DNA from 3 places in the Shewanella sp. W3-18-1 genome. Region 1 is predicted to be linked to each of the others. Evidence: predicted binding sites of a transcription regulator. Region 1 holds the regulator's gene; each other region holds the start of a gene.
The links. The regulator sigma-54, encoded in region 1, starts transcription at its own class of promoters, with help from an activator protein. The targets are predictions, from matches to a motif close to GTTGGCACGNNNNTNGNNT.
Positions count from the first base shown of each region.

Region 2: the regulator sigma-54 is predicted to act here: its motif matches at 2,586-2,604, upstream of flgF (flagellar basal-body rod protein FlgF).
Region 3: the regulator sigma-54 is predicted to act here: its motif matches at 5,012-5,030, upstream of SPUTW3181_RS07255 (flagellar assembly protein FlgT).

Region 1 covers NC_008750.1:3,933,236-3,941,146, forward strand. The annotation lists gene SPUTW3181_RS17925 (KpsF/GutQ family sugar-phosphate isomerase) at 1-542, shown strand, start outside; gene kdsC (3-deoxy-manno-octulosonate-8-phosphatase KdsC) at 542-1,093, shown strand; gene lptC (LPS export ABC transporter periplasmic protein LptC) at 1,090-1,650, shown strand; gene lptA (lipopolysaccharide transport periplasmic protein LptA) at 1,637-2,191, shown strand; gene lptB (LPS export ABC transporter ATP-binding protein) at 2,188-2,919, shown strand; gene SPUTW3181_RS17950 (RNA polymerase factor sigma-54) at 3,023-4,498, shown strand; gene hpf (ribosome hibernation promoting factor) at 4,527-4,814, shown strand; gene ptsN (PTS IIA-like nitrogen regulatory protein PtsN) at 4,817-5,260, shown strand; gene rapZ (RNase adapter RapZ) at 5,257-6,111, shown strand; gene SPUTW3181_RS17970 (HPr family phosphocarrier protein) at 6,098-6,373, shown strand; gene mgtE (magnesium transporter) at 6,586-7,911, shown strand, end outside.
Region 2 covers NC_008750.1:1,594,174-1,602,084, forward strand. The annotation lists gene flgC (flagellar basal body rod protein FlgC) at 1-256, shown strand, start outside; gene flgD (flagellar hook assembly protein FlgD) at 281-1,042, shown strand; gene flgE (flagellar hook protein FlgE) at 1,110-2,471, shown strand; gene flgF (flagellar basal-body rod protein FlgF) at 2,642-3,385, shown strand; gene flgG (flagellar basal-body rod protein FlgG) at 3,396-4,184, shown strand; gene flgH (flagellar basal body L-ring protein FlgH) at 4,196-4,870, shown strand; gene SPUTW3181_RS07330 (flagellar basal body P-ring protein FlgI) at 4,882-5,973, shown strand; gene SPUTW3181_RS07335 (flagellar assembly peptidoglycan hydrolase FlgJ) at 5,991-7,148, shown strand; gene flgK (flagellar hook-associated protein FlgK) at 7,189-7,911, shown strand, end outside.
Region 3 covers NC_008750.1:1,583,211-1,591,121, forward strand. The annotation lists gene SPUTW3181_RS07225 (IS1634-like element ISSpu7 family transposase) at 1-655, opposite strand, end outside; gene SPUTW3181_RS07230 (HAD-IB family phosphatase) at 773-1,327, shown strand; gene SPUTW3181_RS07235 (NTP transferase domain-containing protein) at 1,303-1,950, shown strand; gene SPUTW3181_RS07240 (hypothetical protein) at 1,999-2,292, opposite strand; gene SPUTW3181_RS07245 (motility associated factor glycosyltransferase family protein) at 2,289-3,578, opposite strand; tRNA gene SPUTW3181_RS07250 (tRNA-Arg) at 3,628-3,703, opposite strand; gene SPUTW3181_RS07255 (flagellar assembly protein FlgT) at 3,759-4,925, opposite strand; gene SPUTW3181_RS07260 (FlgO family outer membrane protein) at 5,209-5,841, shown strand; gene SPUTW3181_RS07265 (LPP20 family lipoprotein) at 5,838-6,287, shown strand; gene SPUTW3181_RS07270 (flagella synthesis protein FlgN) at 6,644-7,069, opposite strand; gene flgM (flagellar biosynthesis anti-sigma factor FlgM) at 7,072-7,395, opposite strand; gene flgA (flagellar basal body P-ring formation chaperone FlgA) at 7,469-7,911, opposite strand, start outside.

The DNA.
Region 1 (7,911 bases):
CAGAAGAGGCTTGCCCGCTTGGGCTTGCCCCCACCTCCAGCACAACGGCAACCCTCGTGATGGGTGATGCAATCGCTATTGCGCTACTACAAGCCAAAGGCTTTACTCGCGAAGATTTTGCCATGTCGCATCCAGGTGGCGCACTGGGCCGAAAATTACTACTAAGAGTCCGCGATGTTATGCACAGCGGTAACGAGTTACCACTTGTCAATCACGATATTTGTATCACCGAAGCCCTGTATGAAATATCCAAAAAAGGCTTAGGTATGACAGCGGTTATTGATGAGCAGCATAAATTAGTGGGCATTTTCACCGATGGCGATTTACGTCGAGTGATTGATGCAGAAGTGAATCTACGTACAACGCCAATTGCCAATGTGATGACTCGCAATTGCATCACAATTACCGATAGCGCACTTGCGGCTCAAGCACTACAAGTTATGGATAGTAAAAATATTAATGGTTTAATCGTGATAAACAAAGATCACCATCCTATCGGAGCACTTAATATGCTCGATTTGGTTAAAGCAGGAGTTATTTAATGCCACAGCAAGGATTTTACGGCCCTATCAGCGATGATGTTTGGCAAAGAGCACAAAAAATAAAACTGCTTATCTGTGATGTTGATGGCGTATTTTCTGACGGGCGCATTTATTTAAGTAATGCAGGTGAAGAACTTAAAGCATTTCATACCCGTGATGGTTATGGTGTTCGCTCGCTACTGACCAGCGGTTTTAACATGGCAGTTATTACAGGTCGCCAATCTAAGATTGTTGCCAATCGTATGACTGCCCTAGGCATTACAGATATTTATCAAGGTGTTGATAATAAATTCGAGCCTTATCAAGCCCTACTATCACACTATAATGTCATCCCAGAAGAAGTGGCCTACATCGGGGATGATATTGTCGATCTTCCGGTGATGAACGCGGTAGGTTTAGCAGTATGTGTCGCCGATGGTCATCCCTATGTCCGCCAACAGGCACACTTTGTCACCAACCTCAACGGTGGACATGGCGCGCTACGGGAATTAACCGATTTACTGCTGTTAAGCCAAAATAAGTTCACTTCGGCCCACGGGATGAGCATATGAGTCGTGTGACCCTCGCTATCATTGCCTTTTTTGGTACTGCCCTCATCCTCTACTGGCAAGTACAACAAAAGCGGGGTAACGAAACAGACAACAGCTTGAATAACCCAGATAGTCCTGATTACATTATTGAAGATCTGCGTAGCATTGAATTCAATGAACAAGGTCAAGTGAATAGCCGTGTCACCGCCAAACACATGGAACACTATGAGCTAAAAAGCCAAACCTATTTCACTCAACCTGTATACCTTGTTTATCCTGACCAAGGTAAAGCACAATGGCAGATCAGAGCGGATCAAGGACAACTCAACAAAGAAACAGGCAAGGTTGTATTAGAAAATAATGTTATTATCGATGCCATCAGCCCAGAAGAGCCGATACAAACCTTATCGACTAGTTTTTTAGAACTTGATCTAAACACTATGATAATGACCTCTGACCGTATCATTTACGTCACAGGGAAAGATTTTAATATCCAAGGGCAAGGCCTTTATGCGGACCTGAACGCGCAGGAAGTCCAATTGACCAGTCAGGTAGTAGGAACCTATGAAGCAAAATAAGATATTACTTGCCAGCTTAATGCTGATAATGAGCATGAGCACTTATGCAAAAGTCGCAGATCTGCAGCAAGAAGTGAAAATCAAGGCTGTGAGCCAAACGGCGGATATTAAAAACAACCAAATCATCTTCTTTGGCCCAGTAGAAGTCACCCAAGGTTCGATTAAAATCAATGCACAAGAGCTGCGCGCATTTTCTGCCGATGGTGAAACCAGTAAAATCTTAGTGGCAACAGGCAACCCCGCGACTTACACCCAAATCTTAGATGACGGTCGCCCTGCATCTGCTAGTGCTAAAGAAATTCGCTATGAAATGGCAACAAGAACATTAACACTCACAGGTTCGGCCTCCCTCGATCAAGCGGGTAGTCAAGTGACAGGTAACCTCATTCGTTACAACATCATTCAACAAAAACTGATCGCAGAAAGCACAGGGAATGGTGATGACCGCGTGATAACCATTATTCAACCCGAAAGCTATCAGGATGATCTCAAACCCCAAACACCCGCAGATAAACCTGTGAAAGAGCAGGACTCTCAATGACCCAAATTACCCTAAGAGCACAAAACCTCGCCAAGAGCTACAAAAACCGCCAAGTGGTTAAAGACGTCAGTCTGACAGTCAAAACTGGCCAAGTTGTTGGTTTGCTAGGCCCAAATGGTGCAGGTAAAACCACGACCTTTTACATGGTGGTTGGGTTAGTAAAAAGCGATAAAGGCCATATTTTTATCGACAATGATGATTTAACAGCAGATCCTATGCATCTTCGCGCCCGCAAAGGAATTGGTTACTTACCACAAGAAGCCAGTATCTTCCGTAAGCTGACCGTTCACGACAATATCATGGCGGTATTACAAACCCGTAAAGAGCTAAAAGACGAAGAACGCGAAGAAGAACTGGAGCACCTACTCGAAGAGTTCCATATTACCCATATTCGCGATAGCCAAGGGATGTCCTTATCGGGCGGTGAACGTCGCCGAGTTGAAATTGCCCGCGCCCTCGCGGCCAATCCCAAGTTTATTCTGCTCGATGAGCCTTTTGCGGGCGTTGATCCGATTTCCGTTATCGATATCAAAAAAATTATCGAACAACTTAAGAGTCGTGGCTTAGGCGTACTTATCACAGACCACAATGTCCGAGAAACATTAGACGTATGTGAACATGCCTATATTGTGAGTCACGGAAACCTGATTGCCGAGGGAACTCCTGCAGAGATCTTAGACAATCAGCAAGTTAGGGCTGTGTACTTAGGTGAACAATTCAGGCTATAGTTACTCCAGCGGAGTCCATAGCATAAAATTATTGCGACTAGACTCCACTCACTGATAACAAACGGCCTCATTCAAAAATAATAACGTAGGGATCAGCGGTAACATGAAAGCGTCACTCCAGCTCAAACTGGGCCAACAGTTAACCATGACGCCACAATTACAACAGGCGATTCGTCTGTTGCAGCTCTCGTCATTGGAATTACAACAAGAGATCCAGCAAGCCTTAGACTCTAATCCTCTTCTTGAGCTGGAAGATGAGCAATTTGACGCACCTACAGAACGCAACCAGAATTTATCAGACACAGATTTCAGCGAATCAAGCCCACTGCCACCCGAACAAGATAGCTCCACTGTTGATACCGCAGAATCCTTGACCAAAGAATCGATGCCAGATGAACTTCCCATGGATACCACTTGGGATGAAGTGTTTACCGCCTCACCCAACTCAGGTTCGGGTGGCAGTAGAGAAGATGACATGCCCTTTCAGGGGGAAACCAGCGAGGGCCTACATGAACATTTAGAATGGCAAAAAAACCTCACCCCCTTCTCTGAAACCGATCTTGCCATTGCCACGGCCATTATTGATGCTATTGATGATCAGGGCTATCTCACCCAAAGCACTGAAGATATTCTCGAAGCGATGGGAAACCCTGAGATTGAGTTGGACGAAGTCGAAGCTGTACTTAAGCGTATCCAACACTTTGATCCTGTTGGTGTTGCAGCAAGAGATCTCAGCGAATGTTTACTGATCCAGCTATCCCATTTTTCGCCGGACACACCACATCTCGAAAATGCCCGCATGTTGATCAAAGATCATTTAGATCTGATCGCTGCTCGCGATTTTAGGCTGTTAATGCGTAAAACCAAACTGAAGGAAGATGAACTTCGGGATGGTATCGCACTGATACAAACGCTGAACCCTCGCCCAGGTTTGTTGATCACACCGATAGATGAAGAATATGTGATCCCAGATGTGTCGGTATCGAAGAAAAATGGCCGTTGGGTGGTAGAACTCAACCCAGATTGCATGCCCAAAATCAATGTAAACCAGCAATATGCCGCCATGGCTCGCAGCACAAAAAGCCAAGCAGATAGCCAATTTATTCGTGGCCATCTGCAGGAAGCCAAATGGTTTATCAAGAGCTTAGAAAGTCGTAACGACACCTTACTCAAAGTGGCCAATTGTATCGTTCAATACCAACAAGGCTTCTTTGAGTACGGTGAAGAAGCCATGAAACCTATGGTACTTAACGATATAGCCGAAGCGGTTGAAATGCATGAGTCGACCATCTCACGGGTCACAACTCAAAAATACATGCATACCCCTAAGGGACTTTTTGAACTAAAATACTTCTTCTCAAGCCATGTCGGGACTGACGATGGCGGTGAGTGCTCATCCACAGCAATCAGAGCCTTTATTAAAAAACTGGTTGCCGCGGAAAACCAGAAAAAACCATTAAGCGACAGCAAGATGGCACAACTTCTGGCAGAACAGGGAATAAATGTTGCGCGCAGAACCATTGCGAAGTATCGAGAAGCAATGCTTATTCCCCCTTCCAATCAGCGTAAAAGTTTATAGCCTACTATGGATATCGGAGGACGTTTCTATGCAAATAAAGCTCATTGGACACCATATCGAGATTACTGAATCGTTACGGGCATATGTAGAGGAAAAATTTTCAAAACTTGAACGCCATTTCGAACAGATCCATAATGTGCACGTTGTGCTCAATGTTGAGAAAATGCAACAGATTGCCGAAGCGCGAATCAACCTCACCGGTGGTGAAGTTTTTGCAACTTCAGAGCATACTGACATGTATGCTGCCATAGACGTCCTGATCGATAAACTTGATCGTCAGGTTATTAAACACAAAGAGAAGTTAACAAAACACTAATAATGGAACTTTGTACCATACTGAGGCCGGAGTGCACTACCTGCGCCACTCCGGGCAGTAAAAAAAAGGTACTGGAACTCATCAGTGACTTAGCCGCTGCCCAGTACCCCACCCTCTCATCTCAAGAGATCTTCGAAAGCCTTGTGGCGCGCGAAAAGATGGGGAGCACAGGTATAGGTAACGGTATCGCCATTCCACATGGTCGATTAACCGATATTACACAACCCATTGCAATACTCGTAAAATGTGAGGAACCGATAGCTTTCGACGCTATCGATAAGCAACCTGTTGATATTTTGTTTGCACTGCTTGTGCCGGCGGATCAATGCCAACAGCACCTAAGCACGCTGTCGTGCATGGCAGAAAAGCTAAGTGATAAACAAATATTAAAACAACTGCGTAAGACGCATGATGAAACGGAACTCTATCAGGTAATCACTGGATGAAACTGGTCATAGTGTCAGGCCGCTCTGGCTCAGGCAAATCTGTCGCACTTAGGGTACTTGAAGATCTCGGCTATTATTGTGTCGATAATCTTCCCTTGCCACTAATAGGCAGTTTGCTTGAGCAACTCAAAGGCAGTAACGATCTTGTCGCCATTAGTGTCGATGTTCGTAATATGCCAGAGCAAGATAAAGTGCTGGTTCAGCAACTTTCTAACCTGCCAGCAGGGACGGAGATTACCAGCTTCTTCCTCAATTCAAGCGATAAAGTGTTACTTAAACGCTACAGTGAAACACGCCGCCTGCACCCGTTATCTAAAAGTCGAGTATCCCTACAAGAAGCCATTAAACTTGAAGGAAAACTGCTCGAACCTATGTCCAAACTGGTAGATCACTACATAGATACTTCAAATTTAAATATCTATGATTTAAGCGATCAAGTCAGACAAATTCTTCTTGGTAGCGTTGATAAAGAATTAGTCATCTACTTTGAGTCCTTTGGCTTTAAAAATGGCATGCCTACAGAAGCCGACTTTATGTTCGATGTGCGCTTTTTACCTAACCCCCATTGGGAGTTAGCATTGCGTCCATTAACAGGCCTAGACGAACCTGTAGCTGAGTTTTTGAATCGCCAGCCCCTGGTAAACAAGTTCATTTGGCAGATAGAAAACTTACTAGAAACCTGGTTACCACACCTTGAGCGTAATAATCGCAGTTATTTAACCATTGCGATTGGTTGCACAGGTGGACAGCACAGATCGGTTTATGTGGCAGAACAATTAGCGAAGCGATTTAGTAATGGTAAACATAAGGTCAATGTACGCCATCGAGAGCTAGATCATGCCAAAGCTTGAACGTCAGATTACCATCTGTAATAAGCTCGGTTTACACGCACGCGCCGCCACAAAATTGGTGGTACTGGCCTCTGAGTTTGATGCAACAATAACGTTAATACAAGGCGATAAACAAGCCTCAGCGGCAAGTGTGCTTGGTCTTTTGATGCTTGAAACAGGTATGGGAAAAACCATCAAGCTAATTGCAGAGGGCCCTGATGCAGAACCCGCGCTTGATGCTATTTGCGCATTAATCGATGCTAAATTTGACGAAGCCTGCTGATCTTAAGCAAAGTTATACTTAACCTATTCCCGTTGTACTGCTCACTGATACTCAATCGGCACTCATTTGTGACTCGACGTTCCCTGTGACGCTCAATTACAATATGTCCCCTGCGTCCGCTGATCAAACCCATTACCTTGACTAGGCTATATTCACACTCAGTGAAAATAGTCGCTAATTATCCGTTTCCCTCACCATATTATGGAGGACAAATGCCCGTAGAAGCTTCAGACAGTCATCAAGTCGGACATCGCCTCGACCAGCTCAGCAAAGCCCTTAGCAGCGGTATGTTTGTCCATGTGCGGCAAATGCTACAGAATATGGCAGCATCGGATATCGCTTTAATCCTCGAATCTTCACCACCAAAGGCAAGGCAAGTCCTATGGCAATTAATTGATCAGGAGCAATTAGGGGCGATTCTTGACGAACTGAGTGAAGAGTTGAAAGATCCGCTGATCAGCACCATGAGTCCAGAACGAGTTGCAAAGGCGACTGCGAGTATGGATACGGACGATCTCGCCTATATTCTGCGAAGTCTACCAGATACGGTTTATAAACAAGTATTACAGTCGATGAGCCTACAAAATCGTCAACGAGTGGAGCAAGCGCTGTCCTATCCTGATGAGACGGCTGGCAGCTTGATGAATACAGATACCGTCACCCTAAGGCCAGACGTTAATATCGATGTTGTACTGCGTTATCTGCGGCAAAGGGGTAACCTCCCCGATACCACTGACACCCTATATGTGGTCGATAAACAGGATAAAGTGCTCGGCGGTGTCAGACTTGCCGATCTGCTCACCTGCGATCCCAACACGCCTATCCGTAATATTATGGATCCTGACATTGAGAGCATTCCAGTGGGTATGTCAGACAGTGAAGTCGCCCAATTATTCGAGCGTCACGATTGGGTATCCGCGCCCGTTGTGGACAGCGATAACAAACTACTCGGCCGGATCACTATTGATGATGTCGTCGATGTTATCCGTGAAGATGCCGAACATTCTATGATGGGAATGGCAGGCATGGACGATGATGAAGATACCTTTGCACCAGTGCTAAAAAGTACCTTTCGTCGCTCACTTTGGTTGACCATCAATTTGTTTGCCGCCCTACTTGCGGCCTCTGTCAGTAGTATGTTTGAAGGGACTATCGAGAAATTTGCCACTATTGCGATATTAATGACCATAGTTCCAAGTATGGGTGGTGTCGCGGGTAATCAAACCCTTGTTTTAGTCATTCGCGCTATAGCACTTGGGCATATTGGCCAAAGCAATGCCCGCTGGCTTATTGGTAAAGAATTGGCGATTGGATTTCTCAATGGCTTGCTATGGTCAATACTGGTCTTTGTTGCCGTATCCCTTTGGAAAGGAGATACCGCACTCGCCAGCTTAATTGCGGGAGCAATGCTAATCAATATGACAGTCGCAGGGCTCGCGGGTGCCAGCATTCCGCTAATATTAAAACGACTCAAAATCGATCCCGCGCTAGCTGGCGGTATGGTATTAACCACAGTCACAGATGTAACAGGGCTTTTC
Region 2 (7,911 bases), 2.3 Mb from region 1:
TAAAGCACAGAGCCAACAGCAAACCTCTCAAGGGGTAACGGTAAGGGGGATAGTAGAAAGTGATAAACCCTTACTCAAAGAGTATTCACCAGATCATCCTATGGCGGATGCCGATGGCTTTATTTATAAACCGAATGTAAATGTCATGGAAGAAATGGCAGATATGATTTCTGCCTCTCGCTCATATCAAATGAATGTTCAAGTCGCTGAAGCCGCAAAATCAATGCTGCAACAAACACTTGGGATGGGTAAATAACATGGGTTATTTAGGAGGTAAGCTGTGAGCCTCATTAATCAAGTTAATCAAGCGTCAACGCAAACGACTCAAACTAAGAGTCAATCAGGTGCTGTAACAACGAACTCGACAACGGGAAATCCTTTTTTGGATAGTCTTCGTTTACCAACAGAGTCAATCGTGCCTGAAGCGAAAAGTCAGCAGTTGACACAAGAAGATTTTTTCTCGTTATTAAGTCAACAATTATCCATGCAAGATCCATTTAAGCCTGTGGATAATGACCAGATGATTGCTCAAATGGCTTCTTTCTCTACGGTAGATGGCATCTCTAAGCTTAATAAAGAAATTGTTAATCTAAATAGCGTAATGACATCGAGCCAAGCATTACAAGCAACGGGGCTTGTCGGACGAAAAGTGCTACTTCCCACTGATACTGGATACGTTTCTAGTGAAAATCCTTCGATGAAAGGGGTGATTAGTACAACGGAAAAAATTCCAGTGATCAATGTGCGGGTTGAGGATGAAAAAGGACAAGTGATTACCACATTTAATGTTGATGGTAGTAAAGGCGGTAATATTGATGTCAATTGGGATGGATTAGATAAGAATGGCCAACCCGTTGCTGCAGGTAATTATTCGATTAAAGCCAGCGGATTAGTTGATGGTACTTCCCAACAGTTAGCCGTATCCACCTATGCACATGTCAGTAGCGTTTCTTTAGGTACTGCCAGTACAGGGGCTATTTTGAATTTAAGGGGTGGGATGGCCTTTAAGCTATCCGATGTGTTGGCTGTATCCGAAACTTAATATTATCAGTATATGAATTGGACGTTACCCGTCCACAATTGAATTGAGTCAAATGTAGAGGTGAATTATGTCGTTTAACATTGCATTGAGTGGCATATCTGCCGCGCAGAAAGATTTAAACACGACTGCGAACAACATTGCTAACGCAAATACTGTTGGTTTTAAAGAGTCACGTGCTGAATTTGCGGATGTTTACGCTAATTCGATTTTCTCTAACTCTAAAACGGCCGTTGGTGGCGGTGTAGCAACGAGTCAAGTGGCGCAGCAATTCCACCAAGGTAGTTTACAGTTAACGAATAACTCTCTGGATTTGGCGATTAAAGGTGGTGGTTTTTTTGTCACATCTTCAGAGCTTGGCACATTAGATTTTTCCTATACTCGGGCTGGTGCATTTAAAGTTGATGCGAGTAACTATATGGTTGACTCATCTGGTAACTACTTGCAAACCTTTCCCGTTGATAAAGAAGGGAACTCAACGTCTGTCAGTTTAACGACTGCTAAACCTGTTCAAATCCCCGATACCGCAGGTAGCCCAGTAAAGACTGAGAATGTCAGTTTTCAGATGAATTTAAATGCTAAAGAGGGGTCACTCGATCCCGCTGCGTTCGATCCGACAGATCCTAAAACGTATACCAGTGTCACCTCAATGACGATTTATGACTCACTCGGTGAGCCACATATTATGACCTCCTACTTTGTTAAGCCCACTGATGGGGCATACAACGGTGAAAACAACTGGGTTGCCTACTATGCGGTTGATGGTAAGCAAGTAGATGTTGATGGAGCTGCTGGTACTTATCAAACAGATACAGATGGTGACGGTGTACCCGATGGAACGGCTACCGCAGAAACTACTGGTGGTTGGAGAGGCTCGGTACTGAAGTTTAACTCAGTTGGTGTTTATACGGGGAGCGATCCTGCAATAGTGACAACAGAAACCCTTGGTGTGGGTGGTGCAGGAGTATTGGGGCCTGGTGCCGATGGTACTCAAAATTTAACAATTAAGTTTAATGCCCCTACCCAGTATGCAGCTCCCTTTGCGGCGACAGAATTAACTCAAGACGGCACAACGGTTGGCCGCCTAACAAACGTTGAAATTGGTGCAGATGGTCTAATCACGGCCAGCTACTCTAACGGTTCAACGGTCCCCTTAGCGCGTGTTGCTTTGGTTCGTTTTGCTAATGAACAAGGCTTAACCCAAGTCGGTAATACCTCTTGGAAGGCGAGCTTAAATTCGGGCCCTGCACTAGCAGGTGAGGCAAATAGTGGCACATTCGGTAGTATTAGTTCTTCTGCGTTAGAGCAATCGAATATCGATTTGACCACTGAGCTGGTGGATCTTATTTCCGCTCAGCGTAACTTCCAAGCAAACTCTCGTACTTTGGAAGTTAATAACACCCTGCAACAAACTGTGCTACAGATCCGCTAGTTTTTGACGTTACCGTAAGTGTTGCCGCCAGCGGCAACACTTAGCCTCTTTACCGTATTCCCCTATAATCCCTTCTAATTTTTCTAATTAATCAACATATTAGGTATCGTTTTTGTTGGCACGATGCTTGCTTTGCTATTGTCAGGTAGAAAATTTGACGGAGCAGTCTTGTGGACAAATTCCTGTATATCTCCATGAGTGGGGCTAAGCAAAATATGAATGAGTTGGCCTTACGAGGCAACAACTTAGCCAATGCGAATACTGACGGCTTCAAGTCTGATATGGCGCAGGCAAGATCAATGCAAGCCTTTGGAGAAGGATTACCAACACGGGTGTTTGCCATGATCGAAACTCCGTCTGCTAATTTTCGTTCAGGCCCAATTAAGACGACAGGACGAGATCTTGACGTTGCCATTAAGGGCGATGGTTGGTTTGCTGTGCAGGCAAAAGATGGGGCAGAGGCTTATACCCGCTCTGGCAGCTTGAGTTTTGATGCGACAGGTCTCTTGCATAACGACCGAGGTAATCCGGTGATGGGAGATGCCGGGCCAATTGTACTGCCGTTACCCATAGATAAAGTGACTATTTCCCAGGATGGGATTATTTCTGTTCGTCCTCAAGGTGCTACCGCAGAGGTTATCGAAGAGGTTGGCAGACTTAAACTGGTCAATCCTGGTAATGCCCAGATGATGCGTGGCGAAGATGGTTTATTCAGACTTGTGTCAGGTAACGATGCTCCAGCAGACCCTAATGTCGCCGTGGAAAGTGGTGCAGTAGAAGGCAGTAACGTCAATCCAGTCGATGAGATGGTGTCTTTGATCGAATTACAACGTCAGTTTGAAATGCAAGTCAAGATGATGAAAACCGCGGAAGAAATTGACCGTGCTTCATCTTCATTAATGCGTATTAGTTAGGAGATAGATTATGCATCCGGCGTTATGGATTAGTAAAACTGGCTTAGACGCGCAGCAAACAGATATTGCGGTGATCTCAAACAACGTTGCCAACGCCAGTACTGTTGGTTACAAGAAGAGTCGAGCGGTATTTGAAGATTTGTTATATCAAACTGTTAACCAAGCGGGAGGGATTAGTGCATCAAACACTAAGTTACCCAATGGATTAAACATTGGTGCGGGTACAAAAGTGGTCGCCACACAAAAAATGTTTACCCAAGGCAATATGTTAACAACGGATAACTCATTGGATTTGATGATTGAGGGACCTGGTTTTTTTGAGGTACAGCTCCCCGACGGTACCACTGCCTATACCCGTAATGGTCAATTTACATTAGATGATACAGGGCAAATTGTAACGCCGGGATCAGGTTATGTTCTGCAACCTGCGATTACGATTCCCGAAGATGCAACCAGTATTACCGTTTCTGCAGAAGGTGAAGTGTCAGTAAAAACGGCAGGAGCCGCCGAAAACCAAGTGGTTGGTCAGCTCAGTATGACGGATTTTATTAACCCATCAGGTCTCGATCCTATGGGCCAAAACCTATATACAGAAACCGGGGCGAGCGGTACGCCTATTCAAGGCACTGCTTCATTGGATGGGATGGGGGCTATTCGGCAGGGAGCACTAGAAACCTCCAACGTCAATGTGACCGAAGAGCTTGTTAATCTTATTGAAAGCCAGCGTATCTACGAAATGAACTCCAAAGTGATTTCAGCGGTAGATCAAATGTTGGCGTATGTGAATCAGAACCTATAGAGGCACATATCATGGCTAGATATTTCATATTGGCCGCAGCCCTTCTGCTGAGTGCGTGTAGCTCGACACAAAAAAAGCCGATTGCTGACGATCCTTTTTATGCACCCGTTTATCCAGAAGCTCCCCCGACAAAAATTGCCGCAACGGGCTCTATTTATCAGGATAGTCAAGCGGCGAGTTTGTATTCTGATATTCGAGCCCACAAAGTGGGTGACATTATCACTATCGTCTTAAAGGAAGCGACTCAGGCGAAAAAGAGTGCGGGCAATCAGATCAAAAAAGGATCTGATATGAGTTTAGATCCTATCTATGCCGCTGGAAGCAATATCTCTGTCGCCGGCGTGCCTTTAGATTTGCGCTACAAAGACAGTATGAATACTAAGCGCGAGTCCGATGCAGATCAAAGTAACAGTCTTGATGGCAGTATCTCCGCCAATATCATGCAAGTACTTAATAACGGTAACTTAGTGGTACGTGGTGAGAAGTGGATTTCTATCAATAATGGTGATGAGTTTATTCGCGTTACAGGTATTGTCCGTTCACAGGACATCAAGCCTGATAACACAATAGATTCAACACGTATGGCTAATGCCCGTATCCAATACAGTGGCACAGGCACCTTTGCAGATGCTCAAAAAGTCGGTTGGTTGAGCCAGTTCTTTATGAGCGATTGGTGGCCTTTCTGAGGAGTCAAATCATGAGATTTAAACGGATTATCGCACTTGCCATACTGATATTCTCTTTGCCTAGTCAGGCAGAGAGAATCAAAGATATTGCCAATGTTCAAGGTGTTCGCAGTAACCAATTAATTGGTTATGGTTTGGTCGTTGGTTTGCCTGGTACTGGTGAGAAAACCAATTACACCGAGCAAACCTTCACAACGATGCTAAAAAATTTCGGGATCAATTTACCTGATAATTTTAGACCCAAAATCAAAAACGTAGCGGTAGTGGCTGTGCACGCTGATATGCCAGCGTTTATAAAACCAGGGCAAGAATTAGACGTTACTGTATCGAGTTTAGGTGAGGCTAAAAGTTTGCGCGGTGGCACGCTATTACAAACGTTTCTCAAAGGGGTCGATGGTAATGTGTACGCCATTGCCCAAGGGAGTTTAGTGGTGAGTGGTTTTAGTGCTGAAGGTTTGGATGGTTCTAAAGTTATTCAAAATACGCCTACAGTAGGCCGCATTCCAAACGGTGCGATAGTCGAGCGTAGTGTGGCAACGCCATTTTCAAGTGGCGATTATTTGACGTTTAACCTGCGCCGTGCCGATTTTTCAACCGCTCAACGAATGGCTGATGCCATTAATGATTTACTTGGGCCAGATATGGCGCGCCCATTAGATGCTACATCAGTACAAGTCAGTGCCCCAAGAGATGTCTCACAGCGGGTATCCTTTCTTGCAACCCTCGAAAATTTGGATGTTATTCCAGCAGAAGAATCAGCCAAAGTGATTGTTAATTCACGTACGGGAACGATTGTTGTCGGGCAAAACGTAAAATTACTGCCCGCGGCAATAACCCATGGTGGTTTAACCGTAACTATTGCAGAAGCAACGCAGGTATCTCAACCTAATGCATTGGCTAATGGTGAAACGGTTGTGACGGCTGACACCACAATAGGTGTCAGTGAAAGCGATCGCCGTATGTTTATGTTTAGCCCAGGAACCACTTTGGACGAGTTAGTCAGAGCCGTCAACTTAGTGGGTGCGGCCCCTTCAGATGTACTTGCTATCCTAGAAGCGTTAAAAGTGGCAGGTGCTTTGCATGGTGAGCTTATCATCATCTAATTTCTGTCGGGAAAACTATGGAAAAGCTTTCAAGTTCATCACATTTTCTTGACCTGGGAGGCTTAGATTCACTTCGCGCTCAGGCACAGAAAGATGAGAAGGGCACTTTAAAACAAGTTGCCCAACAATTTGAAGGCATTTTCGTGCAAATGTTGATGAAAAGCATGCGCGATGCTAATGCGGTATTTGAATCGGATAGTCCCCTCAATAGCCAATACACTAAGTTCTATGAACAAATGCGTGATCAGCAATTGTCTGTGGATTTGTCAGATAAAGGAGTATTAGGACTGGCTGACATGATGGTGCAGCAGCTCTCGCCTGAATCTAGCCAGCTTACACCAGCCTCAGTATTACGTAATGATGGTGGTGAAAAACTACAGCGAGGTGATAAAGCATTCACAGCTCCTGCACAAAATACATCAACCCAAGATGTACTTGATGCTTCAACACCACCTGTGAGTTCTTCAACACAGATCCCAACGTATATCGCTCGTCCAACATTTGAGTCCGATAGACCCGAGGCTGTGACATCATCATTGGATATCGACACTCCAATACCTTCACTCGCGATAAATACGCCCAAACCTGCGTGGTCAGAGCAACCATTATCGCCGATTGAGACCGTCATCAGTGGCCAGATTTTGCCGACTGTGGCATTTAAAGAAACTCAAAAAACGCTCAAGTTTGGTAGCCGAGAAGAGTTTTTGGCGACCTTGTATCCCCATGCTGAAAAAGCGGCTAAGGCTTTAGGTACGAAACCAGAAGTGCTACTTGCACAATCTGCACTCGAAACCGGTTGGGGACAAAAAATAGTACGTGGCAGTAATGGTGCGCCTAGCCACAACTTATTCAATATTAAAGCTGATCGCCGTTGGCTTGGAGATAAAGCTAACGTGAGTACCTTGGAATTTGAACAGGGTATTGCCGTGAGACAGAAAGCCGATTTTCGTGTTTACACCGACTTTGAGCATAGTTTCAATGATTTTGTCACCTTTATTGCTGAAGGTGAGCGTTATCAAGGTGCTACAAAAGTCGCCGCTTCACCAACCCAATTTATTCGTGCATTGAAGGATGCGGGCTATGCCACTGATCCTAAATATGCTGAGAAAGTCATTAAAGTGATGCAGACCATAAGCCAAGAGCTTAAGTCGATACTGCCAGGAGAAGACAAATGATAAATCTTCATAGGATATTCGTTCTGAGGAGTGTCGGCTAATGGCGATTGACCTATTAAATATTGCACGTACTGGTGTGCTTGCCTCTCAATCGCAGCTAGGGGTTACCAGTAATAACATTGCTAATGCGAATACCGCAGGCTATCACAGACAAGTGGCAACTCAGTCAACGCTGGAGTCGCAACGCTTTGGTAATAGTTTTTATGGTACAGGGACTTACGTTGATGACGTAAAGCGTATCTACAATGATTATGCGGCAAGAGAATTACGCATTGGGCAAACAACCTTAAGTGGCGCAGAAGCAAGCTACGGCAAACTCAGTGAGCTCGATCAACTGTTTTCTCAAATCGGTAAAATGGTGCCGCAGAGCTTAAATTCTCTCTTTGCTGGAGTAAACAGTTTAGCGGATTTACCTGCTGATTTAGGTCTTCGCAGCTCAACCCTGACTGATGCTAAACAAGTGGCAAGTAGCTTGAATCAGATGCAATCGAGTCTAAATGGCCAGCTTACGCAAACCAATGACCAGATCACGGGGATGACTAAGCGCATCAACGAGATTAGTAAGGAGCTGGCTAATTTAAATCTCGAGCTGATGAAATCGCCAAATCAAGATGCCATGTTACTCGATAAGCAAGATGCACTCATTCAAGAGCTAAGCCAATATGCTCAGGTGAATGTAATTCCTCAAGAGAATGGTGCAAAAAGTATTATGTTAGGTGGTTCGGTGATGTTGGTTTCCGGTGAAATCGCCATGACGATGGAT
Region 3 (7,911 bases), 2.4 Mb from region 1:
CGGCATCAGCGATAAAGTAACGACTATTTTGCGCGGCTTTTAGGCAATGTATGTGTCTTTTAGTGACTTCAGCGAATGCCTTGGCATCATTGGTGTTACCACTCAGTGCTTGCATGTAAACAGGAATACCTGCTTGGTTTTCACAGATGAGTTCAAGCACGACTTGGTTAAGCTCTGGCCTATGATCCCGACTATAACCTCTTACAAGCTTAATCACGTTGGTGTTTTCATCTTGTGCATACTCACCATCAACGTGGAAGCTAGTGATATCAAGATGAACAGAATCGGTCGTCAAGCCCAGTTTATCAACAACACGCTCAGCAATAACCTGATAGAGCGCTGAGACATCGGCTTCGTATAGAGCATCTAATGTGCGGCCTAGTACATCATCAGTCAGGTGGTGTGCTTCAATGTCTTTGGCGAGTAGCTTAGATACAGGCTTGGTCTTAAAAAAGTCCGAGAACATGTGCAGTGTTCTGCTATGAAAGCCAAGTCCATTTAGGAGCATGGCCAATACCGCGTCACCATGAGAAACATTGTGGTCAGAATATTTTGGGATAACGGCATCTATCATCCGTGGCAGGCCAATTTCGTGACAAAAGGCGGCAATGAGACCAAGGTGATCTAAGCGTTTAATAACAGGATGGGTAGACATATTTTGAGACCGTCAAATAGCAGTAATAGATCAAAACTGTCGATCGCGGTCAAGATGGTGTCGTAGTTTTTATGAAAAGCTGATCGCCAGATCACACTATTTAAATTCTGGAATTAGCTGCGGAATGACGGATGTATTGCTTCAGAATTAAATATTTCTGAGGAAATGGCATTATTGACAAAGCTAACTATGGACGGTGTGATAGATTTTATCTCATCTTTTAAATTGAGAGTATTATTGTTATCAACAGTTTCAATTGAGAGAATTAACTCAATTATAGATGAAGTACCATTAGACTTAAAATTATTAAAATTTATAAAAGACAATCGTGAGCAATGTTTTATTGTAACCGGCAATATTGACCTTTGGATTAAGCCTTTACTAGATAAGTTTGAGTGTAATTATTATTCATCATCTGCTCAATATAGTGATGGTTATATCAAACTTGATAAAGTCTTAGTTAAATCTGAAGCGATAAAAAATATCAGAGCAATGGGATTTGACAGGGTTATTGCTGTTGGTGACGGAATGAATGATGTTCCGATGTTTCTCGAGTCAGATATAAAAATTGCATTTGGGGCGATTCATCACCCTCCTAAATCACTCGTAAATTTAGCAAATTATATTGTTCATAGTGGGGATTCTTTATGCAACTTATTGAAAATGTTGTGATTGCAGCTGCAGGTATGGGAGCGAGAATTGGTCTTGGCATTCCGAAATGTATGATTGATATTGAAGGAGCAAATCTCTTATCAAGGTTGATTAATTTACTTGATAGCTATTGCAAAAATATAGTTGTAGTTGTTGGTTATCGTGAAGAAATGGTTGTTGAATATTGTTCTGTTTATCACCGTAATGTTATTATTGCAAGAAATCCTGATTATGCAACGACTAATACAGCTTATAGTTATTATCAAGGAGCTAAAAATTTAGTAGGGAAAACATTATATATAGATGGTGATCTATTAGTTGAAAAAAATAGCATGCTAGCTTTTCTTAAGAGTGCAAGCTCTGTTGATGTTTTAATAGGGGTGGCAAAAGCAAATAGTGAACAAGCTGTATACGTTGGGTTGGAAGGCGAATCTGTCACCTATTTTAATCGAAATTATCAAGGTGAAGAGTATGAGTGGGCAAATGTTTTTGTCGCGCCTAGTAACTTCTTGACAAAAATAGATGGTTATGTTTTTGAATCAATAGAGTTAACTTTACCACTTCCTTCAAAAGAGATCGTATTAAGGGAAGTTGATACTAAAGATGATCTAGAACAAGCTATTCTATTTTGTCGTTCTTGGTGATCTTTTTAAGATGGAATATTAAAAGTAGATAGTTATTTCTATCTGCTTTTAAGTTGAAAACTCTGCTCGAATGGGTTGCTTTTGTAATAAAATGGGGATTTCATATTCAAGGAAGTCCGCTAGTGATAACCAGTCCTGATTTTCTTGGGCAGTTAGCATTGGAGGGATTATTTTAAATATTTGACTTTTAGCATCCGCATCTAATGTTTCAATAATAGGCTCAATTATATTTAGGCATTCTCTTAGTTTTTTTGAACCATCAGCTTCTTGTCCTAGCCTGAAATGATGTGCAGTGTTAATTAGTTTATCGATTAGCTCTTGCAATCTTAGTTCATAATTCATCTATTAAAGTCCTTAAACTGTGTCCCCTGAATTCGTGCACCTTCAAGGCTTGATTGATAAAATTTCACATTAGGCTTGGTCTTAATGTAATTTTCTAAACTACGTAAATAACCTCTAAAATTCAAGTCTGTTGGTACTCTTTTTCCTCGTCCATTCAGGATCCAATGTTTAGCATTATTTATTTTTGGTCCTAATGAACCATCAGGCCAAAATGCATGAGTTTTATTTTTGGTGTAGCAAAAGTCACAACCAAACATTGATATTTCATAAGCGCCTAAATAAATTGCTAAATCTATAATTGGATGAATAACACTACCATTAGTATATAAACGAAGTTTAGGGTGAGAATTAGCCAAAGCGTCGTATTGCTTATGCTTTGAGTAAGCACAATATTTTTTTCCTTTCCATTTTTCTACTACTTCAGGTGCCAATTTAGGAAAGTATACCAATGAGATGTTATCTGTCTCTTCTATAGGTAAATGGTCAAGGCGAATATTTATATCTATACTAATCACTATGTCTGGGTAGATCCCATGATTTATTAAGCCTCTTAGTGCAGTATCTGCTGCAATCATTAATGGTCTTATGCTTTCAGGTAACTGGCGTTGTTTAAAGAGATAATCATAGTGATCTTCAAGGGTTGGGCCTGATGCGATGACAAAACACTGTGGGTTGCTATGTTGCATGATTAGCAAATTCGCGCTTGGATCATTTTCTATATTTTTTATATTGGCCTTAAATCGAGATTCAACTCTCATATCGTTGATATGCTTTTGATTGACATAGTGGCGATTTAGTTCAAAGATGATCAAATCACGAATAATAGCATTTTCATTGCTAACTAAATTGAGTTCAGGAGTTATTGCAATATATGGAAAACTCAGTGTTTTTCCTGCTTGTTCGTGTAAGGTCAGATTTGGATGATCTAGCCACTCTCTCTGATCGGTATAACAAAGTAATAACGCGAATACTGCCAAATTTAAAATGCATACTTCAATGCGAGTATAGTGAGAGTTTTCAATCAATACGCTAGGTACATCACCCATACCCACCCCATAAACTGTTACTTGGCGAGCATTTGGGGGAAGGGTGTTGATAAAAAGTTGTGCTTCAGCGATGCGGTCGTGACGGCTACTGAGCTGAATACCATTTACACTAATGGTTTGATCGCGGCCTATGACAAGATGGGCATTAAGTTGATCTATTGATTGGCTTTTGATCGCAGCAGCCACAATCGGCCAGCGTTTAGTAATAATATGTAGATTATTGGCAAATAGTTCAGTCATTCCGTTTCCTCGGAAGCTTTTGTTATTTGATATCACCGACATCACTATCTGGTCTCTCCACAGGGACTCGAACCCCGATCGGCCGCTTAGGAGGCGGCTGCTCTATCCTGTTGAGCTATGAAGAGACGAGAGTGATTATACTGGTTTTATCTGTGATTAAAAGGCTTATGATTTAGTTGCTTAAATCTTAATCGCGATGTCGTTTATCTGTACGTTGTAGACAGCATTTTGGTCTACAAGCACCGCGGTTGAGCTTTCTTCACTGACTTGTTCAATTTTGACTGTGGCGCGACTTTTTGTCGCGACAGGACGCATTTCATTGAGTCTGTCTGGCAAGTTCTGTTGTAATACTACTTGGAATTTATCGTTAACACGAATGCCATGTTTTCTGCCTAAATTTAATATTATCCTATCAGCTTGGCGACTCACTACTTGCCCGAGTAAAGGACGGCAGTTGAGTGTGCTATCCAAATCTTGAGTAGCTTGCTGCATTAATTGATTGATATTTCTGCCATATGCCGAGCGCCAAAACCTTTCACTATTAGGCGATACTACGGCTTGTTCTTCAAACTCCCATGGGGCAGAGGTACTGTAACTTTTACTCCATACTTCTTCTCCACTGATCCCGTGGTAGAGATTAAGTTTGAATTGAAATTGTCTTTGTGGGGCTTCATCCCAGATGCCGAGGAAGGTTGATTTAACTGGATCTGTCGAAATATCAATAATTTGTGGCTGAAGAATATATTGGCTGTCGGTTATTTCGCTCAACCAATTTGGTAGCCTATATCCTCGAATATCGACTAAATCTTGGGTAATATCGAGTCTTTCTTTAGCATGTAGGTGGCTAAAACTCGTAGATGAATAGCTATCGATATTATGGCTCAATTTTTCGGAGATAATTTCTTCAAACCCTGAGAGTTGACCGTATCTAAGCTGGGTGCGATCTTTTATTTGCGCTTGAGGTATTAAAATAGCCGCTTTTAATTGCCCATTCGGACATTGCTGCGTAGGGTCTTCATTCAGATCAAGTCGTAGGGAAACATATATTCTTTGGCCTTGGATCCGCTCATTGACCAGTTGAATGCTGATTGCTTGGGCATTTCTATTTATCGCAAAGCTGCTTTGGGTGAGATTGCCATTAGTTGTTTGTTGTTCGCTGGATATTCTTATGCCTGTATTAAGCGTTGCATAACTTACTGCCTGATTGATGGCTTCTTCCCTAGCTTGGGCTATATTGCCATTAATAATCATGGCCTCACCACTGGCTTCGATCCATTCAGCCTGTACAGACATTGAAAGTAAAGTAAGGCTCAAACTAATGATAGAAGCGGATCTTAATATGTGCATCAATTCAGTCCTTAATGCTGTGCCATCACGAATGACGAGATTGTTAATTTAGCCAGTTTACTGACAGACAACGCTATTAGACTAGAAAGCAAGTTTCATGCCTTATTGAAAGGGGACTTTAGATAAAGTTTTACTAATGACTGCCGATAAAGTAGCTATGGATATAATCCCAATGGCAATTTGCTGTCTTGGTCTGGTATTTGCATTTGATATTTCCTGTGTTGTAGCTGTGGCCTAATTATCATTTAAATGGCCAAGAATTCCTTTAGACGAGGTCTGCCCAATGTTAAAACGTGTCATTATTCCCTTAATCCTAATAGTGTTAGGTGGATGCGTTGCTAAATCCGTTGTGCCTCCGAAACCTAGCTTAGTTGATGGCAATGGCTTGCCGCCAACATCGACGATTAATCATTTAGCTCAGCGAATTGTCACAGAGTTAGTTAAACAAAATGATGCACTCCGTTCAGATCAACCCATAGTAGTTACAACACCTGTGTTGGTGGGGGATATGAACAACACTAATGCAATGGCACAACAGTTACAGCAAGGATTAATGACATCACTGCATAGCTTTCAATTTAATGTTGTAGATTTAAACCTTGGTGATGGTTTAAGGGTGACGACAAGTGGTGACTTTATTTTGACGCGGGATTGGCAAAAGTTATCAAACAATCTCCCCGTTGAACATTTAGTCGTATCGACGATGAGCCCCACAACAAATGGCATGGCAATCAATACACGTATTGTTAATGTAAGTAACAATCGCGTGGTTTCGGCTTCTCAGACATATGTGACTCAAAAAGAAATGCCCAACTACATGCAACCATCTGAAAAAGTAGTATCCCAAAATGGCATTTTATATAGGCAAACAGGTTCAGGTATGAATGAAGTACGTGTGTTAGGAGATGGAAAATGAAACGATACCTCTTACTCGTCGCAGTGCTTTTGTTAAGCGGCTGTGCAACGAAAGACCGATACGTACAGTGGGAAGATGTGCCGCCACCGAGTTTTCCTAAACTCACTGCAATTGGCTACGCGCCCTTAGCGACACAACCCGCTAAAGAGCAATCGCAAAAAGTGTTGATGGCTATGCAGGCATCAAAAATTGTGGCTTACCGCGAATTAGCCGAACAAGTTTATGGGCAAAAAATTACGGCAAATAGCAGTGTGAGTGAGTGGATGTTAACGGACGATAATGTAAAAGCTTCGGTTTCTGGAGTCATACGCGGGGCTAAAGTTGTAAAAAGTTATCCCGCTGGTGAGCATTATGTTACTGAGTTAGAACTTGATTTTTCTCAAGTTTGGGCTCTTTATCAACAACAAAACCGTCCACAAAAAGTTAAAGAAGTCACGTATTTTTAGGCATGTCATACCCAAATATTGATTTCACTTTGGCAAATTTTTGCGTCTAAAATACTAACGCTTTTGGAGCTTTTGATCGCGAAGCAAAAAGCGGAGTTATGCTACTCAAATGAGGAGTTGCGTGCATGAAGGTAAGTGCATGTCAGCTAAACTTTTTAGCTGGATCTCTGTTGTGATTGAGCGTTTGTGTTGAAAAGATCCTGTGGGAAAAGTTTTGTCCTATATCACCGTAAAACGTCAATCTTTCGTATCAATCCCTTTCTTATAAACACATTGACCGCGCATTTGCGCGGTTTTTTAGGTTATTGATTTTGCAGGCGATTATTTTGCGAGAGAGAGACTAGCTGAAATAGAGATTAAGCTTTTAAATCATTACCTAAACTTGAGATTGTTGAGGTTTTACCTTTATCGTTATAGGTAAGGCTAGTGGCATTGCGACTGGCTTGCAGGGCTTGAGCAAAGCGATTTAGACTCGCTAAGTTCATCTCGATCAAACTGGCATTTTGTTCATTCAGTTCTTTGCATTCGGTTAACGCTCGTTTAACCTCTGCCATTTTATCGTTAAGATCAGGTTGTTGTGTTAGCTGAGATTTATCGTTGTGATTGGCCAGCAGCTCATCAGTTGCCTTAAGCTGTTTTAGACATTGTGATTTTTCATTTGCAAGCGACAACAACAAATCGGCGTTTTGGTCTACCAAAGCGCCTTTTTCCTTGAGTATAATTTGCTTAAGAACAGCCAAATGGGCGTGTTGCAGATCTACCAGTTTAGCTATTTCTGTCATAGTTACTCTCTATTGAGATCATTTAATTCGGCTTCAAAACTGGCGATATTGGCAGCCAGTTTTTCGGGATCAATTTTATATCGACCTTCGGCAATGGCTTGTTTAATTTCAGCCACTTTCTTTTGGTCAACTTCGGGTAGACTCGCCATTTTAGTCTGAGCTCCTTGTAGCTGCTGAGCTTGAGCCGTAATGACTACAGAGTCGCCTTTTTGCGATGGAGTCGATTTTGTCGCTACTTGAGCAGATTGTTCACTGCTGACTTTAGTTGCGCCAGAACGGGTTTGAGACGTCGTTCCGGTGTTTAGTTTGCTTATATCAATTGCCATTTTAGGCTCCAGCGTCGTGTATACGGGATTGCTTAACTGGTATCGGCAGCTTACAGAAAAGCTTTAGATTATTTTACATTCTAACTTCGACTTCGCCAATGCCTATGACTATTGCATCTAGTTGTTTGTTTGAACTGCTATTTTTAACTCTAATTTGCTCACCAATATTTCCATCTTGTAAGGCCTCTCCTGCTGTTTTTAACATAAATGAAGGAGATCGTACATAAATAGAGATTGCGTCATTCTTACACACAAAACACAGGTTGTTGGCAAAAATAGGGGATTCCTTTGCAATTCGACGTTTTACGCGTGTGCCTTCGAGTTGACTTGGGTCGTCAAATTGTTGTCCGCGTAAACTATTTTGTTCAATATATCTTACTTCAATTTGGCTAGCATTGATTCTATCGCCAGGTGCCAGAATTTCTGTAGTAACCACGACAGGAAATAAAATATCGACTCTAACTGAGATAAATATTTGCCAAGGGTAGGCAAGTTCAGGAGTATGACAACTGACTT